Regions from separate parts of the Streptomyces sp. NPDC002004 genome, predicted to be linked through region 3. Evidence: riboswitches for the same ligand, from Rfam matches in the RefSeq annotation. Region 3 holds a riboswitch; each other region holds the start of a gene.
The links. A riboswitch is a leader RNA that binds a small molecule or an ion and turns the genes downstream of it on or off. The one in region 3 is predicted to bind cyclic di-AMP.
Positions count from the first base shown of each region.

Region 1 (7,583 bases), on a different contig from region 3:
CCCACCCGTGGGCGAAGGACGCCAGCGGAAGCGCACCGATGTAGACGACCTGGAGCAGGGTGTAGATGATCGCACCGATCAGGACCGACCCGATCGTCGCGCGCGGCAGGTCACGCTTGGGGTTGCGGCTCTCGCCCGCGAGCTGGATCGCCTGCTCGAAGCCGAGCAGCGCGAAGATGATGCCGCTGGTGCTGATGGCGCTGAGCACGCCCTTGGCGCCGAAGGGCGCGAAACCCTGGGCCGTGAAGTTGTGCGGGTGGAAGTTGGTCGCCGCGATGACGAAGATCGCCCCGAGGGGTACGGCGATCTTCCACCAGGTGGCGGCGCTGTTGGTGTGCGCCAGCACCTTCACTCCGAGGAAGTTCACCGCGACGAACACCGCCATGAGGAACACGGCGACGATGAAGCCGGACGTCGTGAGGGTGCCGTTCGCGTGGAGGAACCCCTGGGCCCACTTCCAGTGACCGGCGTATCCGATCATGGCTTCGACCTCGATGGGGGCCACGGTCGCCGCCTGCAGCCAGGAGAACCAGCCGAAGGACATGCCCGCGAGGCCGCCGAAGGCGTAGTGCGGGTAGCGCGCCGTGCCGCCGGACACCGGGAAGAGGCCACCCAGCTCGGCGTGTACCAGTGCGAGGAGGACGATGGCGACCGCGCCGATGATCCAGGAGATCATTGCGGCCGGGCCTGCCACCACGACGGCCTTCTGGGCTCCGTACAGCCATCCGGATCCGATGATGGAACCGACGGAGGCCCACATCAGGCCTATCAGCCCCACGTCCCTGCGGAGGGATCCGGATCCGGATGCCTTCGGGGGTGCGAGCTCGTCAACGCTTACCATAGGGGGCCTTTCAAGGCGCGGCTTGCTGAAAAGTCGCATCAGGCTAAGGAGAATGGGGAGTTACAACAAAGGTTCGTGACTGAATAGTTGCATTCCTTTAGACTTTCATTGCCAAATCTGCGGCCTGCGGACCAAAATGTCGACCGGCCGTTCCAGTCCGGTGACCCAATGTCACGATCCAGCGGCCCGTCGATCCCGTGCGGCCTCATCGATCCCCCGGTGTGAGGCACGGCCGGATCCCCTCGTCGCCCGGGGCCGCCACGGCAGGGCCGCCCGACGAGCACGTTTCCCCCTACACCTATGTGGCGCGCGCCTGCGGAGGCGCCGGAGGGGGCGTCGGCCAGGGGTCCGGCGCGGCACCGATTCCGACTACGGAGAGTTGCGGTTACCGGACGGTTCGCGGGGTGCCCGGACCTTGATCCCGTGTCATCCGACCTTCCGAATTCCTTTACCTTCCCGTTCTTCACTGAAGGGCGCATAGGACGCATGCTGGACCACCGCCATCGCACAGGAACGCCGGTGGCAGGCACCATTCCGCTGTTCGAAGGACCGAAGGCCCTGTGCCCGCACCCCTCGTTCTCACCGGCCGCACCGCGCGGCTGGAGCCGCTCACCACGCACCATGCCGAGGCCCTGGCCGAGGCCGGCGCCGAGGACCGTACGACCTACGCTTTCACCCCCGTCCCCCACGGGCTGGAGGCGGCCCACAGCTATATCGACCATGCCCTCGCCGAACAGGCGGCGGGCCGGATCCTGCCCTTCGCGGTGATCAACGCCGCGGACGGGCGGGTGGTGGGCTCCACCCGCTTCCTGGAACTCGACTACTGGCAGGGCCCGATGGTCTGGCCCTCCGTACCGGGTGTCCCGTACGGCGATCCGGTCACCGCGGTGCCCGATGCCGCCGAGATCGGCAACACCTGGCTCGCCCCCCGCGCCCAGGGCACCGGCATCAACACCGAGGCGAAGCTGCTGATGCTGCGTCATGCCTTCGAGGCCTGGGGCGTCCGCAGAATCTCGTTCCGCGCGGACGCCCGCAATCTGCGGTCACGCGCGGCCATCGAGCGGCTCGGCGCCACCTGCGAGGGCATCCGCCGGGCCCACTCGCGCGGTCTCGACGGCGCCGTCCGCAGCACCGCGTTCTACTCGATCCTGGACGAGGAGTGGCCCGCCGTCCGCGACATCATCGAGTTGCGCATCGCCGCCACCGTGTCGCCCGCCGTGCTGGACCCGGCTCGGGGCAACCCCTGTCCCGCGCAGGCCGACGTGCGTACGGGGCACGCCGCGGTAGGCGGTCGGCTCATCCGGGCGTAGCCGGCCCGGTGCTCCCCGTCGGCCGAGGGCTTGCCCGACACCACTGCGCGGGGAGGGAGCCCGCCCCGAGCCCGCTCGGGCGAGCCGGCGGGCGCCCCGCCCGACGATCCGGACGCCGCGCGGAGCCGAGGGAGCCGGGGCTCTGCCGGGTTCACGCACCGGTCTCCTGGACGACGGGTGTGCGGGCGCGGAGCACGAACGGCCGGGAGACGACGGTGAGCGTCACCGACACGGCGGCGACGAGGGCGATCGCGCTGCCCGGGTCGAGCTGCTGGGCGAGACCGCCGGCGATGGCGGCGCCGATGCCCTGCCAGGTCATCCGTCCCGCGGACTCCACGCCTTGGACCTGTCCGCGTGCCGAGTCGGGTGTCAGCTCCAGGAGCTGCTCCTGCAGGGGCAGGGTGGCGGCGAATCCTGCACTGGCGGCGGACACCGCGACCGCTCCTGCCCACAGGGGCGGGTGGAACGCGAACAGCAGGTAGGGAGCGGCGAGCAGCAGTCGCAGGCCGAACGCGCAGCGACGGCGTCGGGCGGCGGTGAGGAGCCGGCCGACGGTAAGGTCCCCGAGCAGCATGCCCGCCGATCCCGCGGCCAGGAAGGTTCCGGCCTGCTCGGGGTCGTAGGAGATGAACAGGGCCTCGCAGCCGACCACCAGACCGTTCGGGACCCACAGGTTCAGCAGCAGGGCACGCCGGCCGGCGTGCGAGAAGAGCTCGGTGTTCGTGGCCCAGGTCCGGCGCAGTCCCGGGCGGCGGGTGAGCCGGATCGAGTGTTCCCGGACGGTGGTCGCCACCACGGCCGAACCCAGGCCGGTCAGGGCTGCCGCGACGAGGAAGATCCCGTGCGGGTCGAGGTGGCGTTGCAGCACTGCGCCGACGGCGTAGCCGAGGATCGCCGTGCCGCCGGAGGTGATGTTCATCAGTGAGCGTGCCGACGCGTACGCGGAGGCGGGGACCACCTCGGTGAGCAGCCCCATCCGGGTGCCCGTCCCGAGGGACTGGAAGAAGCCCAGGCCCAGCAGCAGCCCGAACCGGGCGACGAGGGGCAGGCCCGGGACGGCCTGGGCGGCCGTGCCGAGCAGGGAGGCGAACTGGAGCACGACGAGGGTACGGCGAGGTCGGCGTCCGTCGGCGACCGACATCAGCGTCAACGCGCCGAGCACCGTCGCGAAGGTGGCGCCGTACATGCTCACCGCGGTAAGGAACGGCGAGTGGGTCCGGTGGTCGACAAGGGTTCCGAGGGCGAACCCCGACAGGGTGTTCGCGGCGACGGTCAGGGTGAAGCCGGCGTACAGTCCGGCGAATTCGCGGATGCTGAGGAGGGTGCTGTAGCCGGTGTTGGTGGCAGCGGGCTCGGTGGTGTCATGGCTGTCGGAAGGCATGAAAAAAGCCTCCGGGCGCATGAGATGAGTGCGCACGAAGGCCGACGAGCCCCATTTTAGCAGCCGTTGGGGGCCGCTCGCCGCAGGACGGTGATCTCCACCCTCTGCGCGGCGAGCGGCCCCTTCCCGGTTTCCCCGTCGTGCCGGCCGGGACCGCGTCACCGGCCGTCGGCACGGAACCGCTCAGTAGGCGCCGTTGACGTTGTCGATCGAGCCGTAGCGGGCGGCGGCGTAGTTGCACGCGGCCGTGATGTTGGCGACCGGGTCGAAGGGGTCCATCGACGTCCCCGGGACGTGGTAGGCCGTGAAGGTCGAGTCGATGACCTGGAGGAGGCCCTTCGAGGGGTGGCCGGCCGCCGCGTTGGAGTCCCAGTTGTTGATGGCGCGCGGGTTGCCGGAGGACTCACGCATGATGTTGCGGTGGATACCGTCGTACGACCCGGGGATGCCGTGCTTCGCCATGATGTCGAGCGACTCGCGGATCCATCCGTCCAGGTTGTTCGCGTACGTCTTCGCCGCCGCAGGAGACGCCTTGGGGGTCACCTTGGGGGTCACCTTGGGAGCCGCCTTGGGGGCGGTCCTGGGGGTCACCTTGGGAGCAGCCTTGGGTGCCGTCCTGGGGGCGGCGGCCTTGGGGAGCACCGTGCTGCGCCGGGAGCGGTCGGCGCGCAGGTCCGAAGCCGCCGCCCGGACCTGGCGGTTGACGGTGAGCTTGAGACCGGGGTGGATGAGTGACGGGTTGTCACCGACCGCGCTCCGGTTGTCGCGGTAGAGCCGCGGCCAGCCGCCCTTCAGCGCATACTTGCCGGCGATCTTGGAAAGGGAGTCGCCGGTGACCACGGAGTACCGCATGGGCACCATCTGGACGGCCCGCGGGAGTGCGGGTCTCTCGACCTTGACCGAAGGCGCGACGGCGGGTGCCGCCTTCGGCACCGCACTCGCGGTGGTCGCGGCGATCACGGGCAGGGCAACTGCCGCCCCGCCGGCGCCGACGGCCATGAATCCACGGCTCATTCGGGAGTTCTTCGGGCGGCGGTGTTTGCCTTTTCCGGCCATGGCACAGTCCTCTCCTATGCCTGCGAGGTCAGCTGTCGGATTCGGGCTGGAGTCGCCCGGCCGTGCCGGTGGGCACGGCTTCACCCCGAGCCGGCCCGTGGATCCGGGTCGGCGGCAAACCGTGGGTTCCCCGCTCCTGCCGTACGCGAATGGTGCTGGTTCGGAATTTCCGGGAAGCGGCAGGATTCGGCGTTCCACCCGGAATGAGCGAACCGTAAGCGACACCCTTCGAACGGAACAAGGCCCGAATTCACACGAGAAAAGGGACAGGCTCGTACATGCCGGTGAAAGGCATGAGATCAACGACTGCTCCGCCCCCAACTCGCCCGCCACGGAGCGGAACTGGCGGCGGACATGTCGACCACCCGGACATGCACACGTGACGCATGTCACCGCATTTCCGGGCAACCGATGCAGCAAAAACCCGTCTCAGCTCCGGACAAATACCGGAGACAAGTACCGGAAGTTTCATAAATCCTGAAATGCAAATAAACAATGACAAGCAATGTTATATCCGTTTTGCCCACTTCTGGCGGCGGAGGTTCGACGTCGTGGTGCGTGTGTCCGCTGTCCGTCTCCGCGGGTCCCGGCGCCCGGGGACGCGCGCTTCGGCTCCGGGCGCGTCGGCTGCCCGGCGCCTCGCGCGGCGCCACCGGGCCGCGTCCCTGACGGTTTTGGCCGGTGTGGCCACGGCCGCACTCGCCGGCTGCACCCATCCCGTCGAGGGCACCCGGGCGGTGCGCCTGCCCCCGGTCCACAGGGACTTCGACTACCAGATCGGCGGTGCCTACCCCCCGTCGCCGGGCGTCGCGATCGTCGGTCGCGACCACACGGACTCACCGGCGCGCGGGCGGTACAACATCTGCTACGTGAATGCCTTCCAGGCGCAGCCGGACGCACAGGACCGGTGGCCGGCCGAGCTACTGCTGCGCGACACCGAGGGCCGGCCGGTCATCGACCGGGACTGGAACGAGGCCCTGCTGGACATCGGGACGGCTGCCAAGCGCGAGCGCATCGCCGCCCGGGTCGACCGCTGGATCGACAGCTGTGCGGACAAGGGGTTCGACGCGGTCGAACCCGACAACTACGACAGCTACAGCCGTTCCCACGGTCTGCTGACCGCGAACGACGCAAAGGCGTTCATCACGCGGATCGCCGCCCACGCGCATACGCGGGGCCTGGCCGTGGCCCAGAAGAACACCGCGGAACTCGCGGCCGCCAGGTCAAGGACACACGTCGACTTCGCCGTGGTCGAAGAATGCGCCGAATACGGCGAATGCGCCACCTACGCATCCGCATTCGACGACCACGTCCTCGTCGTCGAGTACACCGACGGCGGTCTGCGCAAGGCGTGTTCCGCTTTCGGAAAGCGGTTGAGCATCGTGCGCAGGGACAGGGATGTGACCACTCCGAAGAGCAGTCACCATGTCCGCAGGACGTGTTGAGCGGTTCTCTCCGGCACGGTGCCCCGCATGCGCCATGACTTGCCTCGTTCCGCCGGGCGTTGGCGTGCTCCTCGGAGAGCCGTGCTAGTCGGAGAGCAGGGCGTCGACGAGCCGGCCGAACACCAACCGGGCTACCCGGGCCGTCGGTACGTCGAACGCCCGGGACAGCTTCCACACCCGCACCTGCTCCCGCCACACCACCCGGGACCGGTCCCCGCCGTCGAGCGGGGACACCTCGATCTCGGCCCAGCCGGTGACGACGGAGCCGCGCTTCTCCAGACGGCAGAATCCGGGGCGAGCGCCGGTCGGCGGCTCCCAGCGCACGACCTCCATGGGGTCGTCGAACCCGGCACGTCCGACGCCGGTCCGCACCACGACCACCGTGCCCGCCCGCGTCGGCCCTGCCGGTACGACGGTGACCGAGCTCAGGGGTACGTGGGCGCCGTGGCGCCTCCAGTCCGTCAGCCGTCGCCATGCCTCGTCGACGGGAAGCGCAGGCCTGCGCTCGACTCGGATGACAGCCACAACGGCATCGTAGGCGGCGGGCGCCGGGCGCTCCCCTCGACGCGGCTGTGCGCGTGCAGGACGCCGGCACCGCCGATGCCTTGTCGTCACTGGTCGGGGCCGCGCCAGATGTTCTCGAAGGCCGCGTCCTCGATGGCTTTCCGCTGGCGCACGGAGTCCAGTTCGACCACTGCCTCATCGACGGCGGCCAGCACCGTCGCCACCGCGTCATCGGCGACCTCCGGTGCGTCCGGGGTGCGGTTGCCGCGGACCCCCACGGCCTCCGCAAGGAGGCCGAGGACGGGCTCGCCCGCAGTCCAGCGCTCCGCCGCCTCGCGGCGGGCCGGCGAATCGACGAGCACCGCCTGGCCGGCCCCGGAGAGAAACCCGTGCCGGCGTTCCCGGGCGAGCTGCCCCTCTGCCTCGAGGGCGGCCGCGTAGGTGGCGGTCAGATCGCGGCCGCGGCGCCACAACCAGTCGCCCACCGTCTCGTACGGGGGTTCCCGCAACAGGGCGTCGGCCGCCTCGTCCAGCACGCGATCGGCCAGGGTCGGCCGGTAACCGGGCACGATCCGGTCGCCGTCCAGCGTGACGGCCCGGGCCTCCAGGAGATCGGCCATCTCGGCTCCCGCCAGCGCGAGCGCGAGGTTGCCCCGCTCCACGGGGCGACTGGACTCCATGTCCAGGGCGACGATGAACAGGTCCCGCGCTGTGGTCATGAAGGGCTCCACGTCCGATGCACCCGCAGCGAGGGGTCGCTGCGCCGGTCCGGCGGTCGGTGACGCCGGGAGGCGAGGCCGCCCGCCACGACCGGCGGCCGGCACGATTCCCGGACGGATGTCACCGACCCGTACGAGCTTACGGAGCGAAGGCTTCGGCTGCATCCGGTGACGGTGGGGCGGTGGGACCGTGCCCGCCGACCGTACGAGAGCCGGCCGCTTCGCCGTGCACCGGCGCCTCCGGGCGGCTGCGCCCAGCGCGCGGACACGCACGTCCGTCCCCGGACGCTCCGCCGCACCGCCGCACCGCCGCACCGCCGCACCGCC
Region 1 covers NZ_JBSFDP010000019.1:70,761-78,343, forward strand. The annotation lists gene ACWCP6_RS24800 (APC family permease) at 1-841, opposite strand, end outside; gene ACWCP6_RS24805 (GNAT family N-acetyltransferase) at 1,402-2,151, shown strand; gene ACWCP6_RS24810 (MFS transporter) at 2,303-3,532, opposite strand; gene ACWCP6_RS24815 (LysM peptidoglycan-binding domain-containing protein) at 3,716-4,588, opposite strand; cyclic di-AMP (ydaO/yuaA leader) riboswitch at 4,591-4,755, opposite strand; gene ACWCP6_RS24820 (endo alpha-1,4 polygalactosaminidase) at 5,272-6,033, shown strand; gene ACWCP6_RS24825 (SRPBCC family protein) at 6,118-6,558, opposite strand; gene ACWCP6_RS24830 (GOLPH3/VPS74 family protein) at 6,645-7,256, opposite strand.
Region 1: another riboswitch for cyclic di-AMP. It lies ahead of ACWCP6_RS24815 (LysM peptidoglycan-binding domain-containing protein); the one in region 3 lies ahead of ACWCP6_RS23455 (transglycosylase family protein).

Region 2 (7,583 bases), on a different contig from region 3:
AACAGGGCGGCGGATACGACGCGTATGCCGCACCCCAGCAGGGGATGGCCACGGGCACGTACGACACCGGCAGTTACTCCACGGGCTCCTTCCCGGTCACGGATTCGTACGGCTCCGGCGGGTACGCCACGGGCACGTACGACACCGGCAGTTATGACACCACCGGGGCCTGGGCGTCCACCGGTTATCAGACGCTCTCGGAGATTCCGGCACAGCCGACCACAGGTCCGGACGTTTCCGGACAGTGGGACGCAAACGCCTGGAACCAGCCGGACCAGTACGGTCAGTCGGACGGCACGGGCCAGTGGCAGACCCTCGACGCCCACTCCCTCGAGACGCAGACCTTCGAGGCCCAGCAGTTCGAGACGCAGACCTTCGAGACCGGGGCCTTCGAGACCCAGGCGTTCGACGCCCAGGCCTACGGGACGCAGACCTTCGAAGCTCAGAGCTTCGAGACCTCGCACTTCGAGACCCAGAACTTCGAGGCCCAGAGCTTCGATTCCGAGGCGATGGACGGCTTCGGTGAGGCCGAACTCCCGGAGGCGGAGCTTCCCGAGGACGAGTCCGGCGAGTTCGAGGCCCACGACTACGCCGTCGACGACGGATACGAGCCCGACGTCGAGGAGCACCGGCCCGACGCCGGCCCCCGACGCTCGGCCGCCCCGCGTTCGCGCTCCCGCCGCCGCAGCCCCGTCAAGCGGTCCGCGCTGCTCACCGTCGCAGTGCCGTCGGTCTGCGTGATGGGCGTCGCCGGAATCGCCGCCGCCTCCGTCAGCAGCATGAGCGGCGACAACGGCAAGGAGACCACCGCGGCGGCCCCCGATCCGACCGCCGTGAAGCCTTCCGTCGCCAACAACAAGTTGGACACCCAGCTGGAGAACCTCTCCGCCGACGCGGGCGACTTCGCCGACCGGGCCAGCCGTACCCAGGAGCGGATCGACCTCAAGGCGCGCCAGGAGGCCGACCGGAAGAAGGCCGCGGAAGAGGCCGCGCGCAAGGAACGGCTGCGCCCCAAGTTCCTGCTGCCGGTGACGCAGAAGGGCCTCAGCGCCTACTTCGGGCAGGCCGGCGTCAACTGGATGTCCGTGCACACCGGCATCGACTTCCCCGTCTCGTACGGGACGCAGGTGATGTCGGCGACCGACGGCGTCCTGACCACCAAGTGGAACAGCGCCTACGGCAACATGGCGATCGTCACCGCCAAGGACGGTACGGAGACGTGGTACTGCCACCTCTCCCACTACAAGCTCGCGCCGGGCACCACGGTGAAGGCGGGCGACGTCATTGCGTTCTCCGGAAACTCCGGCAACTCCACGGGTCCGCACCTGCACTTCGAGGTGCGCCCCGGGGGCGGCACCCCCATAGACCCGCTGCCCTGGCTCCGCAGCCACGGCCTGGACCCGACGTAGAGAACCGCCCCGCCTTCACCTCGGCCTCGGCCTCGGCCTCGCCCGCCCCGCCCCTCGCCCGTCCCGGGCGGCACGCGCGGCGCGCGACCGCCTAGAGCTTCTCCACCGGCGCGTACCGCAGCAGCAGCCGCTTGGGCTTCGCATCGCCGAAGTCGATCGTCGCCTCGGCGTTCGCCCCCGTGCCCTTCACGCCCACGACCGTGCCGAGGCCGAACTGGTCGTGTGTGACCCGGTCGCCGACGGCGAGCGCGACGACCGGCTTCTCGCCGGCGCGGCGCGTCGCGAAGCCCGAGGCACCGGACGCCGCGGTGCGCGAGCGCGACGAGGAGAGCGAGGCCGCGATCCCGGACGCCGGACCGGACGCCTTCGGCGCCGCACCGCCCGTACGCTTCCACTCCAGATGCCGGCCGGGGATCTCCTCCAGGAACCGCGACGGCGGGTTGTACGCGGGCTGGCCCCAGGCGCTGCGCAGGGTGGAACGGGTCAGGTAGAGCCGCTCCCGCGCGCGGGTGATGCCGACGTACGCGAGACGGCGCTCCTCCTCCAGCTCCTTCGTCTGACCGAGGGAGCGCATGTGCGGGAAGACGCCGTCCTCCATGCCGGTCAGGAAGACGACCGGGAATTCGAGGCCCTTGGCGGTGTGCAGGGTCATCAGGGTGATGACGCCGCTGCCCTCCTCGTCCTCGTCGGGGATCTGGTCGGAGTCGGCGACGAGCGCGACCTGCTCCAGGAACTCGGAGAGCGTGGCCCCCGTGGCGGCGGCCCCCGTTGTCGCCGTGTCCTCGCCCCGTTCCTGCTCGAACTCGAGCGCAACGGCGGCGAGTTCCTGGAGGTTCTCGATCCGGGTCTCGTCCTGCGGGTCGGTCGACGCCTGCAACTCGGCCAGATAGCCGGTCCGTTCGAGCACGGCCTCCAGGACCGTCGCCGGGCCCGCGCCCGACTCGACGATCGTCCGCAGTTCCTCCATCAGCGTGTTGAACCGCTTGACGGCGTTGGTGGAGCGGGCGGCCATGCCGTAGGCCTCGTCGACCCGGCGAAGCGCCTGCGTGAAGCTGATCTTCTCCCGTGAGGCCAGCGCGTCGATCATCGCCTCGGCGCGCTCGCCGATACCGCGCTTGGGGACGTTGAGGATACGGCGCAGGGGGACGGAGTCCTCCGGGTTGGCGAGGACCCGCAGGTACGCCAGGACGTCCCGGACCTCCTTGCGCTCGTAGAAGCGGACTCCGCCGACGACCTTGTAGGGCAGGCCGACGCGGATGAAGATCTCTTCGAAGACACGGGACTGGGCGTTGGTGCGGTAGAAGACGGCGACGTCCCCCGCCTTCGCCGCGCCCTCGTCCGTGAGCCGGTCGATCTCCTCGGCGACGAACTGCGCCTCGTCGTGCTCGGTGTCGGCGACGTACCCGGTGATCTGTGCGCCCGCGCCCGCGTTCGTCCACAGGTTCTTGGGGCGGCGGCTCTCGTTCCGCTCGATGACGGCGTTGGCGGCGCTCAGGATGGTCTGCGTGGAGCGGTAGTTCTGCTCCAGCAGGATCGTCGTCGCGTCCGAGTAGTCCTCCTCGAACTGGAGGATGTTGCGGATGGTGGCGCCGCGGAATGCGTAGATCGACTGGTCGGCGTCACCCACGACGCACAGCTCGGCCGGCTCGCCGTCCCCGTCCGTGGGCCCGACCAGCTCGCGCACGAGGGCGTACTGGGCGTGGTTGGTGTCCTGGTACTCGTCGACGAGGACGTGCCGGAAGCGGCGGCGGTAGTGCTCGGCGACGTCCGGGAACGCCTGGAGCAGGTGCACCGTCGTCATGATCAGGTCGTCGAAGTCCAGTGCGTTCGCCTCGCGCAGGCGCGACTGGTACAGCGCGTACGCCTGGGCGAGGGTCTTCTCGAAGCCGTCGGCGGCCTGGGCCGCGAAGGCCTCCTCGTCGATCAGCTCGTTCTTCAGATTGGAGATCTTGGCGCTGAACGACTTGGGCGGGTAGCGCTTGGGATCCAGGTCGAGGTCGCGGCAGACCAGGGCCATGAGGCGCTTGGAGTCGGCGGCGTCGTAGATCGAGAAGGAGGACGTGAAGCCGAGCTTCTTCGACTCGCGGCGCAGGATGCGGACGCACGCGCTGTGGAAGGTCATCACCCACATCGCGTTCGCCCGGGGCCCGACGAGCTGCTCGACGCGCTCCTTCATCTCGCCCGCGGCCTTGTTGGTGAACGTGATCGCGAGGATCTGCCCGGGGTGCACATCGCGCTCGGCGAGCAGGTGCGCGATGCGGTGGGTCAGCACCCGGGTCTTGCCGGAGCCGGCGCCGGCCACGATGAGCAGCGGTGTGCCGGAGTGCACGACGGCGGCGCGCTGCTGGTCGTTCAGCCCCTCGAGCAGCGCGGCCGGGTCCAGGTGCGGGCGCGGCGCACCGTCGCGGTAGTACGCGTCCCTGGCCGGAGGCACGTCGAACCTCCCGTCGAACAGGTCATCCGGAAGGTCCTCCGGAGCCTCGTCCTCGGGTGGCGGCGGGGGCTCCTCGTCCGCGCGGCGCACGGGCTGGAGGTCCGCCAGGAAGCTGTCGTCAAAGAGGCTGCTCATCGCCTCCCGAGTCTAGGCCGCCGCACCGACAACCCGCCCCGGGTTCCGGGACCGCCGGGGAGCGGAATGGAAGCGGAGCGCACCCATCCACTCACTCTGCGCGAAAGTCACGAAAATGTATCGGACATAGCGTGCATCAACCTTCACAACAGCCACACCGGTTGGCTAGCGTGCCCGGCGGGCGACCCGTACCCCTGCCGGCGAACGACGCCGGGGCGGGTGGCCTCCGCCGAGTCCGGCGCGCCCACGGCGATCCGGAGCCGGGGACCCACCGCGATCCCTGGGGTGAATCGGTTCCGCCACGCCCGCGTACGGAACCGTAGGGCAACCCTTCCGACGTCCGCCCGAACCCGACAGCTAACCCGGTAGGCGGTCCATGGAAGGAGTCGCCTCCCTTGGCGTCGCACCGCAAACCGCGGACCACCCTCACCGTTGCCGGAATACGCTCGACCCCCGCGCTGGGCCTGACCACCGCGGCCCTCACCTCCGTGGCTCTGCTGTCCCAGAGTGCGTATGCCGAGCCGACCCCCGACAAGCCCAGCCTCGAAGAGGTCCAGAAGAGGGTCGACGACCTCTACCACCAGGCCGGGGTCGCCACCGAGAAGTACAACGCGGCGAAGGAGAAGACCGCCAAGCAGCGCAAGCGCGTGGACGGCCTCCTCGACGACGTCGCCAAGCGCACGCAGAAGATGAACGAGACGCGGCAGCGCCTCGGCGAGTACGCCGCCGCCCAGTACCGCAACGGCGGGATGTCCGACACCGCGACGCTCCTGCTCGCGGAGGACCCGCAGGAGTACTTCGACCAGAACCAGCTGATGGACCGGCTCACCGGACGCCAGAAGTCCGTCCTCGACGACTACCAGAGCGAGCAGCTGGCCACCGCGAAGAAGCGCACCGAGGCGACCGAGAGCCTGCAGGCACTGACGAAGTCCCAGACGGACCTGAGGACCAACAAGCAGGAGGTCCAGAAGAAGCTCGGTGAGGCGCGCACCCTGCTGTCGAAGCTGACCGCCCAGGAGAAGGCGCGGCTCGCGGCGATCGAGAAGCAGCGGGAGGAGCAGGCCAGGCGCAAGGCGGCCGAGCTGGCCCGCAAGCAGGCCGCCGAGGAGGCGGCCCGGCAGCAGGAGCAGCAGAAGGCGGACCAGGGCTCCGGCACGAGCACCGGTACCGGCAGCAGCGGCACCGGCACCGGCACCGGCACCAGCAGCGGCACGGCGTACTCCACCAAGGCGGCCAAGGCCATCGCGTTCGCCAAGGCCCAGATCGGCAAGCCGTACGTGTGGGGGGCGACGGGGCCCGGCTCGTTCGACTGCTCGGGCCTCACGCAGGCCGCCTGGAAGGCCGCCGGGGTCTCCCTGCCGCGCACCACCTGGGAGCAGGTCAAGGTCGGCACGACCGTCCCCGTCTCCCAGGCGAAGCCCGGCGACCTGGTCTTCTTCTACGACGACATCAGCCACGTCGGGATCTACATCGGCAACGGCATGATGGTCCACGCCCCGAAGCCCGGCGCCTACGTCCGGGAGGAGTCGATCTACTACGGCGGCGACTTCATGCCGATCCACAGCGTCGTGCGTCCCGCGTGACCGTATGAGGCCGCGAGGCCTCTCCCGACACGCGGAAGGGCCCGCATTCGGGGGGATGCGGGCCCTTTCGTCCGTGCGCCACCGGGGCGCGCCGTGCGTGCGCCGTCGAGGCGCGCACGGTCAGGTCCAGAGCACCGCGATGAAGATGTTCGCCGTGGTGAGCAGACCGACCAGGGCGAACTGCCCCTTATCGACCTTCTCCTCGTCCCGCTTCACGTACACGAGCCCGAGGATCACGATCAGCAGCGCCAGCTTCACACCGATCTTGATGGTGTTGACCGTGTGACCCTGGGCTTCGTTGAGGCCGACCAGCGCCACGCCGGTGACGAGCATCGTGAGCGCGCCGTGCAGCATGGGCGGGGTGAACCTGGCCCTGCCCTCACCCATCGCCTTCATCTGGGTCAGGAAGCCGCCCAGGAGCGAGGCGATGCCGATGATGTGCAGAGCGACGAAGAGATGGATGAGTACGTCCATGAGGCCGGAGCCTAACGGGAGGGCTATCGGTCACCTTCGAGCAGGTCTGCGTCATGCACGGTCACCACTCCGGCCACTCCGACCAGTTCCGCACATTGCGTCACGAACTCATCACGGAGAGGCCTAGCGTCCTCCACCAGGTGACCGGCTCCCCACCGCCGCCCGGGCCAGGGGCGGCAGCCGGACACCACCGCCGAGAAGTCCGGCGGCGGCCCGCTCCCCCCGTGCGGGCCGCCGCCGGACGCGCAACGGCGGCCCTACGGAAGGACGTGGAGCAACCTTGGCAGCGCACAGAAGGCCCAAGCAGCGCTCCCTCAGCGGCAATACCGCCCGCACCGCTGCCACCCTCGCCCTCGCCGGGGCGGCCACCGCGACCGCATCCGCCGGCGTCGGGCACGCCGCGCCCGAGCTCACGCCCGCCCAGGTGAAGGCGAAGATCGACAGCCTGTACCACGAGGCGGAGGTCGCCACCGAGAAGTACAACGGCGCCAAGGAGCAGACCGAGGCCGCCCAGAAGTCCTTCGACGAACTGCGGGACGAGGCGGCACGCAGGACGGAGAAGCTCAACTCCGCACGGGACGCGCTCGGTACGACCGCGGCCGCGCAGTACCGCAGCGGCGGCCTCGACCCGGCCCTCCAGGTCGCCCTCTCCTCGCAGCCCGACCAGTACCTGGAACGGGCGGCGCTCGTCCAGCGCGTGGGCAGCCGGCAGGCCGCGGCCGTGTCCAAGGTGCGCAAGCAGCTGAGGGAGATCCAGCAGTTGCGCGACGAGGCGGACGCCCGGCTCAGCAAGCTCAAGGCAGACCAGGACGAGCTGAAGCGCCGCAAGGCCGGGGTCACGGCGAAGCTCGACGAGGCAAGGCGGCTGCTCGCGCGGCTGACGCCCGCCCAGCGCGCCCGCATCGGTGCGGACGACCCGGACACGTACGGCGGCGGCGCCCGCGCCTCCCGCTCGGCCTCGCGCCAGGTGCCGTCCGGCAGCGCCGTCCTGGCCCCCAACGCCCGTGCCGCGACCGCGGTCGCCTACGCCTACAAGGCACTCGGCAGCCCCTATGTATGGGGCGCCGCCGGGCCCAACGCCTTCGACTGCTCGGGGCTCGTCCAGGCCGCTTACCGCTCCGCGGGCGTCTCCCTGCCGCGCACCACCTACGACCAGATCAACGCGGGCCAGCGCATCTCGCGCGCCGACCTGCGCCCGGGCGACCTGGTGTTCTTCTACTCGGGCATCAGCCACGTCGGCATCTATGTGGGCGACGGCAGGATGATCCACGCCCCGAACCCGAGCGCACCGGTGCGGCTCGCCCCGATCGACCAGATGCCCTTCGCGGGGGCGACGCGGATCGCATGACCCCCGTGCCCGGCGCGGCGGCAGGGCAGGCGGCCGGTCCCCGGGCCGGCCGTCAGACCAGTCGTCGCGCCGTCGCCCAGCGCGTCAGCTCATGGCGGTTGGACAGCTGGAGCTTGCGCAGCACCGCGGAGACATGCGACTCGACCGTCTTCACCGAGATGAAGAGCTGCTTGGCGATCTCCTTGTACGCGTAGCCCCGG
Region 2 covers NZ_JBSFDP010000002.1:267,112-274,694, reverse strand. The annotation lists gene ACWCP6_RS04255 (M23 family metallopeptidase) at 1-1,409, shown strand, start outside; gene pcrA (DNA helicase PcrA) at 1,501-3,978, opposite strand; cyclic di-AMP (ydaO/yuaA leader) riboswitch at 4,196-4,365, shown strand; gene ACWCP6_RS04245 (NlpC/P60 family protein) at 4,374-5,561, shown strand; gene ACWCP6_RS04240 (hypothetical protein) at 5,682-6,035, opposite strand; gene ACWCP6_RS04235 (NlpC/P60 family protein) at 6,316-7,383, shown strand; gene ACWCP6_RS04230 (LuxR C-terminal-related transcriptional regulator) at 7,436-7,583, opposite strand, start outside.
Region 2: another riboswitch for cyclic di-AMP. It lies ahead of ACWCP6_RS04245 (NlpC/P60 family protein); the one in region 3 lies ahead of ACWCP6_RS23455 (transglycosylase family protein).

Region 3 (7,583 bases):
CGACGACGAGGACACCTACGACGCCGCCGCCCTCGAACGGATCGCCTCCGGCGCCCGCGCCGCCCTCGAGGCGGCGGCCGACGCCGGCGACGCCACCGCCCTGCACCGGCTCGGCGCACTCGCCGAGACCCTGGGCGACGGCGAGGAGGCCGAGCGCTGGTTCCGGCGCGCCGTGGCCGCCGGGCAGACGCAGTCCGCGGTGCGGCTCGGCCGGATGCTCGCCGAGCGCGGCGCGGGCAAGGAGGCCGAGACCTTCCTGGAACTCGCCGCCGAGGCCGGGGACGGCGACGCGGCGACGTTGCTCGGCGCGCTGCTGCGCGACCGGTCCGTGCACTGGCTGACGAAGGCCGCACGGGCCGGGAACCCCGAGGCCGCCCAGCGGCTCGGCGACCTGCTGCTGGGTAGCGGCGACGAGGACGCGGCCTTCGGCTGCTACCAGCAGGCGGCGAACGCCCGGTACGCCCCGGTCGCGTTCGGCTTCGGCGCCCTGCACCGGCTCTGGAACGAGGCCGAGATCGCCGAGGTCTGGCTGCGCCGCGCCGCCGACGCGGGCGACGAACGCGCCGCCCACACGCTCAAGTTCGACCTGCGCCGGCCGATGGCCCCGGACGACGTGGTCGCGTTCTTCCGGGACGACGCCGAGGCGGGCGTCGGCCTCGACGCCGCCAACCTCGGCGTGCTCCTCGAAGCGCGGGGCCGTCTCGACGAGGCCAGGATCTGGTACCGCAAGGGATACGAGACGGGAGACGCGTACGGGGCCTTCCGGCTGGCCGAGCTGCTCCGGGGCGAGGGCGAGCGGGCCGAGGCCGAACAGTGGTACCGCAAGGCCGCCGGCCTCGGGCACGCCGGTGCCCGGCGGGCGCTCGGCGAACAGCCGGACGGGCCGGGCACGGCCGGGGAGTGAGCCGGAGGACGGCAGGGAGGGGGCCGTCGGGCGGGCGGGGCGCTCCGGGAGTGCGCCGGGGACGACGGGGATACGGCCGTCGAGCGGGCTGAGGATACGGTCGGGTGGTGACCGACAAGCCCGACGTCCCGGACAGCACGCCCCTCGCCGGACCCGCCCCCGGCGGCCCGGCCGCCGAAGCCGCCGGACCCGCCCCCGAACTCTTCAGCTGGGAGTTCGCCGCAGACCCCTATCCCGCCTACGCCTGGCTCCGCGAGCACGCGCCCGTGCACCGGACCCGGCTGCCCAGCGGAGTCGAGGCATGGCTGGTCACCCGGTACGCGGACGCCCGGCAGGCCCTGGCCGACCAGCGGCTCAGCAAGAACCCGGTGCACCACGACGAACCCGCGCACGCGAAGGGCAAGACGGGCATTCCGGGTGAACGCAAGGCCGAGCTGATGACGCATCTGCTCAACATCGACCCGCCGGACCACACCCGGCTGCGCCGCCTCGTGTCGAAGGCCTTCACGCCCGGCCGCGTCGCCGAGTTCGCCCCGCGTGTGCAGGAGCTGACCGACCGGCTCATCGACACGTTCGCCGAGCGGGGCGAGGCCGACCTCATCCACGAGTTCGCCTTCCCCCTTCCCATCTACGCCATCTGCGACATGCTGGGCGTCCCCCGCGAGGACCAGGACGACTTCCGTGACTGGGCGGGCATGATGATCCGGCACGGGGGAGGGCCCCGTGGCGGCGTCGCCCGGTCGGTCAAGAAGATGCGCGGCTACCTCGCCGAGCTCATCCACCGCAAGCGCACCGCCCCCGGCGACGACCTCATCTCGGGCCTCATCCGCGCCTCCGACCACGGCGAGCACCTGACCGAGAACGAGGCCGCGGCGATGGCCTTCATCCTCCTGTTCGCCGGCTTCGAGACCACGGTCAATCTGATCGGAAACGGGACGTACGCCCTGCTGCGCAACCCGGAGCAGCGCGCGCTGCTCCAGGCGTCCCTCGCCGCCGGTGAGACCGGTCTGCTCGCGACCGCCCTGGAGGAACTGCTGCGCTACGACGGGCCCGTCGAGCTCGCCACCTGGCGGTTCGCCACCGAGCCGCTCGCCATCGGCGGGCAGCGCATCGCGGCCGGCGACCCCGTGCTCGTCGTCCTCGCCGCCGCCGACCGTGACCCGGAGCGGTTCGGCGAGCCCGACACGCTCGACCTCGCCCGGCGCGACAACCAGCACCTCGGATACGGGCACGGCATCCACTACTGCCTCGGCGCGCCGCTGGCCCGGCTGGAGGGCCGGACCGCGCTCGCGACACTGCTGCGCCGGCTCCCGGATCTGCGTCTCGCCGCCGAACCGGACGACTTGAGATGGCGGGGCGGGCTCATCATGCGGGGGCTGCGCACGCTTCCGGTGGAGTTCACGCCGGAACCGGCCCGTTCGGTTCCCGACGGGGCCTGAGCTGTTGCATCCGCGGCTCCGGTGCGGTCGCCGGGCCCACGCGGCGCGGCGTCGGAGCCCTGCGTTCCGGACACTTCGGACCTCATGGAACTGACGCAGCGTCATAACTGTGATCTTCGCGTGATCTGCGCTGCATCGACTTGTGACACACGTTCGACTCCCGCTAGGTTCACCCCGACTCGGTGACCCACGGTCGCCGCTGTCGCCACAGCTCTCACGCGAAAGGCAACCGCATGCTCTCCGGGAACGGCCGCCATCGTCGCCCCCGTCAGGCTCCCGCTCTGGTCGTCGCGGCCGGAGTGACCGGCTCCGCCATCGCGATCCCGTTGCTCGGGGCCACCGGCGCACACGCCGCCGAGGTCACCACCTGGGACCGGCTCGCGGACTGTGAGAGCGGCGGCTCCTGGAGCGCGGACGACGGCAACGGCTACTACGGCGGACTCCAGTTCTCGCAGGAGATGTGGGAGCAGTACGGCGGTCTGGACTACGCGTCGCGCGCGGACCAGGCCAGCCGCTCGCAGCAGATAGCGGTCGCCGAGAAGGTCCTCGCCGATGTGGGTCCTAGCGCCTGGACCACCTGCGCGCCGCTCGTGGGGCTCACCCAGGGCGGAGCGGCGGCCAAGGTCGACACCGGTGTGCCGGACGGTGACCCGTCGGCGTCCGCGGACGAGGACGGCGGGGACCTGACGGAACCGCTGGGCATGTCGCCGGACGCGTCCGGTTCGTCCGACAGGACTGACAAGTCCTCCAGTGCGGGTAAGTCATCCGACTCCTCCGACTCATCCGATTCTTCTGAGTCGTCCAAGACATCCGACTCGTCGGATTCATCCAGCACGGGTACCGACGGTGCGGGAGAGAAGAGTCACGACGCCACCACGAAGTCGGACAAGTCCGGCGTCGACGAGGGCACTTCGAAGGACACGTCGGACGACCCGGGCGCCGGGTCCGGCCGGCACCGCGGCGATGCGGCCCAGGAGGACCCGGCCGGCACCCGCGCCGACGACTCCGCCGGCCGGCACGCCTCGCGCGGCGACGCCTCCCGTGGCGCCGACGGCGGCGCGTACACCGTGCGCGAGGGCGACAGCCTCTGGACCATCGCCGACGCCCATGACGTCGAGGGGGGTTGGAGCGCGCTGTACGCCGACAACAAGAAGACCGTCGGCTCCGATCCGGACCTCATCATCCCCGGTCAGAGCCTCGACCTCGGTCTGGGGGGCGACAAGGGCGACAAGGGTGCCGATGGCGACGCAACCCAGGACGAGACGTCGGACAAGTAGAGAACGGCGCCCGAATCGGACGGCGATTAGCGGCACTTCACGTTGAATGTCCGGTTTGGAAAAACTGAGAGATGGGTCTCAAGGGCCCTGATCCTCTTTGAAATTCGCCGGTTTACCTGCCTACGGTCGTGACCGCTCGCCGCAGCGGGCACCCAGGGCCGTCACGCCGAATCCTGCCGACGGCCGTGCGGGAACAGTCGTCGCGTCAAGCGCCGTAGGCAGGAGCGGGGGACCCAAGGTAGGTGCCGGGCCCGGGAGTTGAAAGACGATCCGGGAACGGCTTGGGGTGAAGTCGTGCGCATGGACGCACGGCCGGGCACTCACACGGCCCGAACCCGACAGCTCACCTCGTAGGCGTCGGTGAGGGGATCACTTCATGCTGCTTTCCGGCAAGGGCAAGCACCGCCGTCCGTCCAAGGCCACCCGCGTCGCCGCTCTCGTCGGCGTCACCGGCGTCGCCGTCGCCGCCCCGCTGGTGGCGGCCGGCTCGGCCTCCGCCGCCACCACCTCCGAGTGGGACGCGGTCGCGCAGTGCGAGTCCGGTGGCAACTGGGCCATCAACACCGGCAACGGCTACTACGGCGGTCTGCAGTTCTCCGCCTCCACCTGGTCCGCGTACGGCGGCAGCGCCTACGCGTCGACCGCCGACAAGGCCAGCAAGGAGCAGCAGATAGCCGTCGGCGAGAAGGTCCTCGCCGCCCAGGGCAAGGGTGCCTGGCCGAACTGCGGCACGGGCCTGTCCGGCGCCTCCCCGCAGCAGTCCGCCCCGGCTCCGGCCCCGAAGCCGAGTGCCCCGCACACCGACTCCCAGGCCGCCTCCCGCTCCCAGCAGCGCACCGCGCCGGTCCAGAAGACCGTGACCACCCCGACCGGCAAGAAGGTCAAGAAGGGTGACGGCGAGTACAAGGTGGTCAAGGGCGACACCCTCAGCTCGATCGCCGCGAAGAAGCACGTCGAGGGCGGCTGGCAGAAGCTGTTCCGTCTGAACAAGGACATCGTCGACGACGCCGACGTCATCTTCCCGGGCCAGCAGCTGCACCTCGGCTGATCCCAGGCCCCCCAGACCGCCTCGCCCCGGTGCGTGTTCCCCCGTACGCACCGGGGCGGGGCTCTTTTTGTTCCGTTCGAAAACAATTTGCTCCGGGTTTTTGTCCACGGGGCGGTCCGTCGGCTGGCCGATGCCCCGGAGCCGGTTAGGCTCATGTCGCGAGGCCCCTCCAGGCCCGCACCCCTTCGCGGGTCGAGCGGCCCGCGTACACGCGTCACATCCCAGAAGGAGATGCTCGTGCCGTCCATCGACGTCGTCGTAGCCCGGGAAATCCTCGACTCCCGAGGCAACCCCACGGTCGAGGTCGAGGTCGGCCTCGACGACGGCAGCACGGGTCGTGCCGCCGTTCCCTCCGGTGCGTCCACCGGTGCGTTCGAGGCCCTCGAGCTCCGTGACGGAGACGCCAACCGCTACGGCGGCAAGGGCGTCGAGAAGGCCGTCCTCGCCGTCATCGAGCAGATCGGCCCGGAGCTCGTCGGCTACGACGCCACCGAGCAGCGCCTGATCGACCAGGCGATGTTCGACCTCGACGCCACCCCGGACAAGTCCTCGCTCGGCGCCAACGCCATCCTCGGCGTCTCCCTGGCCGTCGCCCACGCCGCGTCCGAGGCCAGCGACCTCCCCCTGTTCCGCTACCTCGGCGGCCCGAACGCGCACCTGCTGCCCGTTCCGATGATGAACATCCTGAACGGCGGCTCGCACGCCGACTCCAACGTGGACATCCAGGAGTTCATGATCGCCCCGATCGGTGCGGAGTCCTTCTCCGAGGCCCTGCGCTGGGGCACGGAGGTCTACCACAAGCTCAAGGCCGTGCTGAAGCAGCGCGGGCTGTCCACCGGCCTCGGCGACGAGGGCGGCTTCGCCCCGAACCTGGGCTCCAACCGCGAGGCCCTCGACCTGATCATCGAGGCCATCAAGGAGGCCGGCTACACCCCCGGCGAGCAGATCGCCCTGGCGCTCGACGTCGCCGCGTCCGAGTTCTACAAGGACGGCGCGTACCTCTTCGAGGGCAAGGAGCGCTCCGCCGCCGAGATGACGGAGTACTACGCGGAGCTCGTCGCCGCCTACCCGCTCGTCTCCATCGAGGACCCGCTGTTCGAGGACGACTGGGCCGGCTGGAAGACCATCACCGACAAGCTCGGCGACAAGGTCCAGCTGGTCGGTGACGACCTGTTCGTCACCAACCCGGAGCGCCTGGCCCGCGGCATCGAGGAGGGCACCGCCAACGCCCTGCTCGTGAAGGTGAACCAGATCGGTTCGCTGACCGAGACCCTGGACGCCGTCGAGCTGGCCCAGCGCAACGGCTTCAAGTGCATGATGTCGCACCGCTCCGGCGAGACCGAGGACGTCACCATCGCCGACCTGGCCGTCGCGACCAACTGCGGCCAGATCAAGACCGGCGCCCCGGCCCGCTCCGAGCGCGTCGCCAAGTACAACCAGCTGCTGCGCATCGAGGAGATCCTCGACGACGCCGCGGTGTACGCCGGCCGCAGCGCCTTCCCGCGCTTCCGGAACCAGTAGGCACAGCCGGGGCTCCCGTGCCCGGCACGGGTGACAGCCCCGTCGTACGTACGTCCTCGCGCCCGGTCCCGTACCGTGTGCGGGGACGTACGCGCGTACGCCCCGATGGGCGCGTACCGGGACCGCATACAAGGGGAGGCGGGACACATGGCCGGGTCGTGCATTCCCGGGGGACGCCCCCCGGACCCCCGGCCGGAAGGGCGGGACGACGTGCCCGGCGCGCTCCGGCGAGGTGAGGTCCGGTGAGCGGCCGGGACCGGTTCTCCACCGCCACCCGGCTGCGACTGCTCGGTGAGCAGACCGCGGCCCGCGTCTACCGCTCCCAGACCAAACGGCAGGCCCGCCGCTCCCGGCTCACCGGCCGGGCCGCGATCCTCGTGCTGGTGTTCTGCTCGATGGTCGTCGCGATCGCCTATCCGATGCGCGAGTACGTCTCCCAGCGCGCCGAGATCGCCGATCTGCGCCGCCAGCAGGAGCGGGAGCGGCAGCGGGTCGAGGAACTGCGCGACGAGAAGGCCCGATGGCAGGACGATTCGTACGCGAGGCAGCGCATAAGGGACCGCCTGCACTACGTGATGCCGGGCGAGACCGGGTACACGGTGGTCGACCCCGAGGCGGCCCACCGCACCCGCACCACCCAGGGCGCGGCCGACCGGCCCTGGTACTCCAACGTCTGGGACGGCGTCGACAAGGCCGACCGCGCGGACCAGTGAACCCCATACGAACAAGAAAGACGCACTTCACGGCATGGAAACGCCCCCGCCCAGCACTCCGCGCACCGAGCCGACCGAGGCCGACGTCGAGGCCTTCCAACAGCAGCTCGGGCGGCCGCCGCGCGGGCTGCGCGCGATCGCACACCGGTGCCCGTGCGGGCAGCCCGACGTCGTCGAGACCGCCCCGCGGCTGCCGGACGGCACCCCCTTCCCGACGCTCTACTACCTGACGTGTCCGCGGGCCTCGTCCGCGATCGGCACGCTCGAGGCGGAGGGCGTCATGAAGGAGATGACGGAACGGCTCGCCACCGATCCCGAGCTCGCCGCCGCGTACCGCGCGGCGCACGAGGACTACGTCCGGCGCCGCGACGAGATCGAGGAGCTCAAGGGCTTCCCCAGCGCGGGGGGCATGCCCGACCGCGTGAAGTGCCTCCATGTGCTCGTGGCGCACTCCCTGGCCGCGGGTCCCGGCGTGAACCCCCTGGGCGACGAGGCCATCGCCCTGCTGCCCGAGTGGTGGGCCAAGGGCCCGTGCGTGACCCCGTGCGCCGAGTAGCCGGCCGCCCCCGCCCCTGAGCACCCAGCAAGGAGCCCCACCCATGACCCGCGTAGCCGCCGTCGACTGCGGCACCAATTCCATCCGTCTGCTCGTCGCCGACGTCGACGCCGCGACCGGTGAAC
Region 3 covers NZ_JBSFDP010000016.1:126,384-133,966, reverse strand. The annotation lists gene ACWCP6_RS23470 (DNA ligase LigA-related protein) at 1-904, shown strand, start outside; gene ACWCP6_RS23465 (cytochrome P450 family protein) at 1,012-2,343, shown strand; gene ACWCP6_RS23460 (transglycosylase family protein) at 2,577-3,620, shown strand; cyclic di-AMP (ydaO/yuaA leader) riboswitch at 3,821-3,992, shown strand; gene ACWCP6_RS23455 (transglycosylase family protein) at 3,997-4,668, shown strand; gene eno (phosphopyruvate hydratase) at 4,906-6,189, shown strand; gene ACWCP6_RS23445 (FtsB family cell division protein) at 6,432-6,902, shown strand; gene ACWCP6_RS23440 (DUF501 domain-containing protein) at 6,937-7,458, shown strand; gene ACWCP6_RS23435 (Ppx/GppA phosphatase family protein) at 7,502-7,583, shown strand, end outside.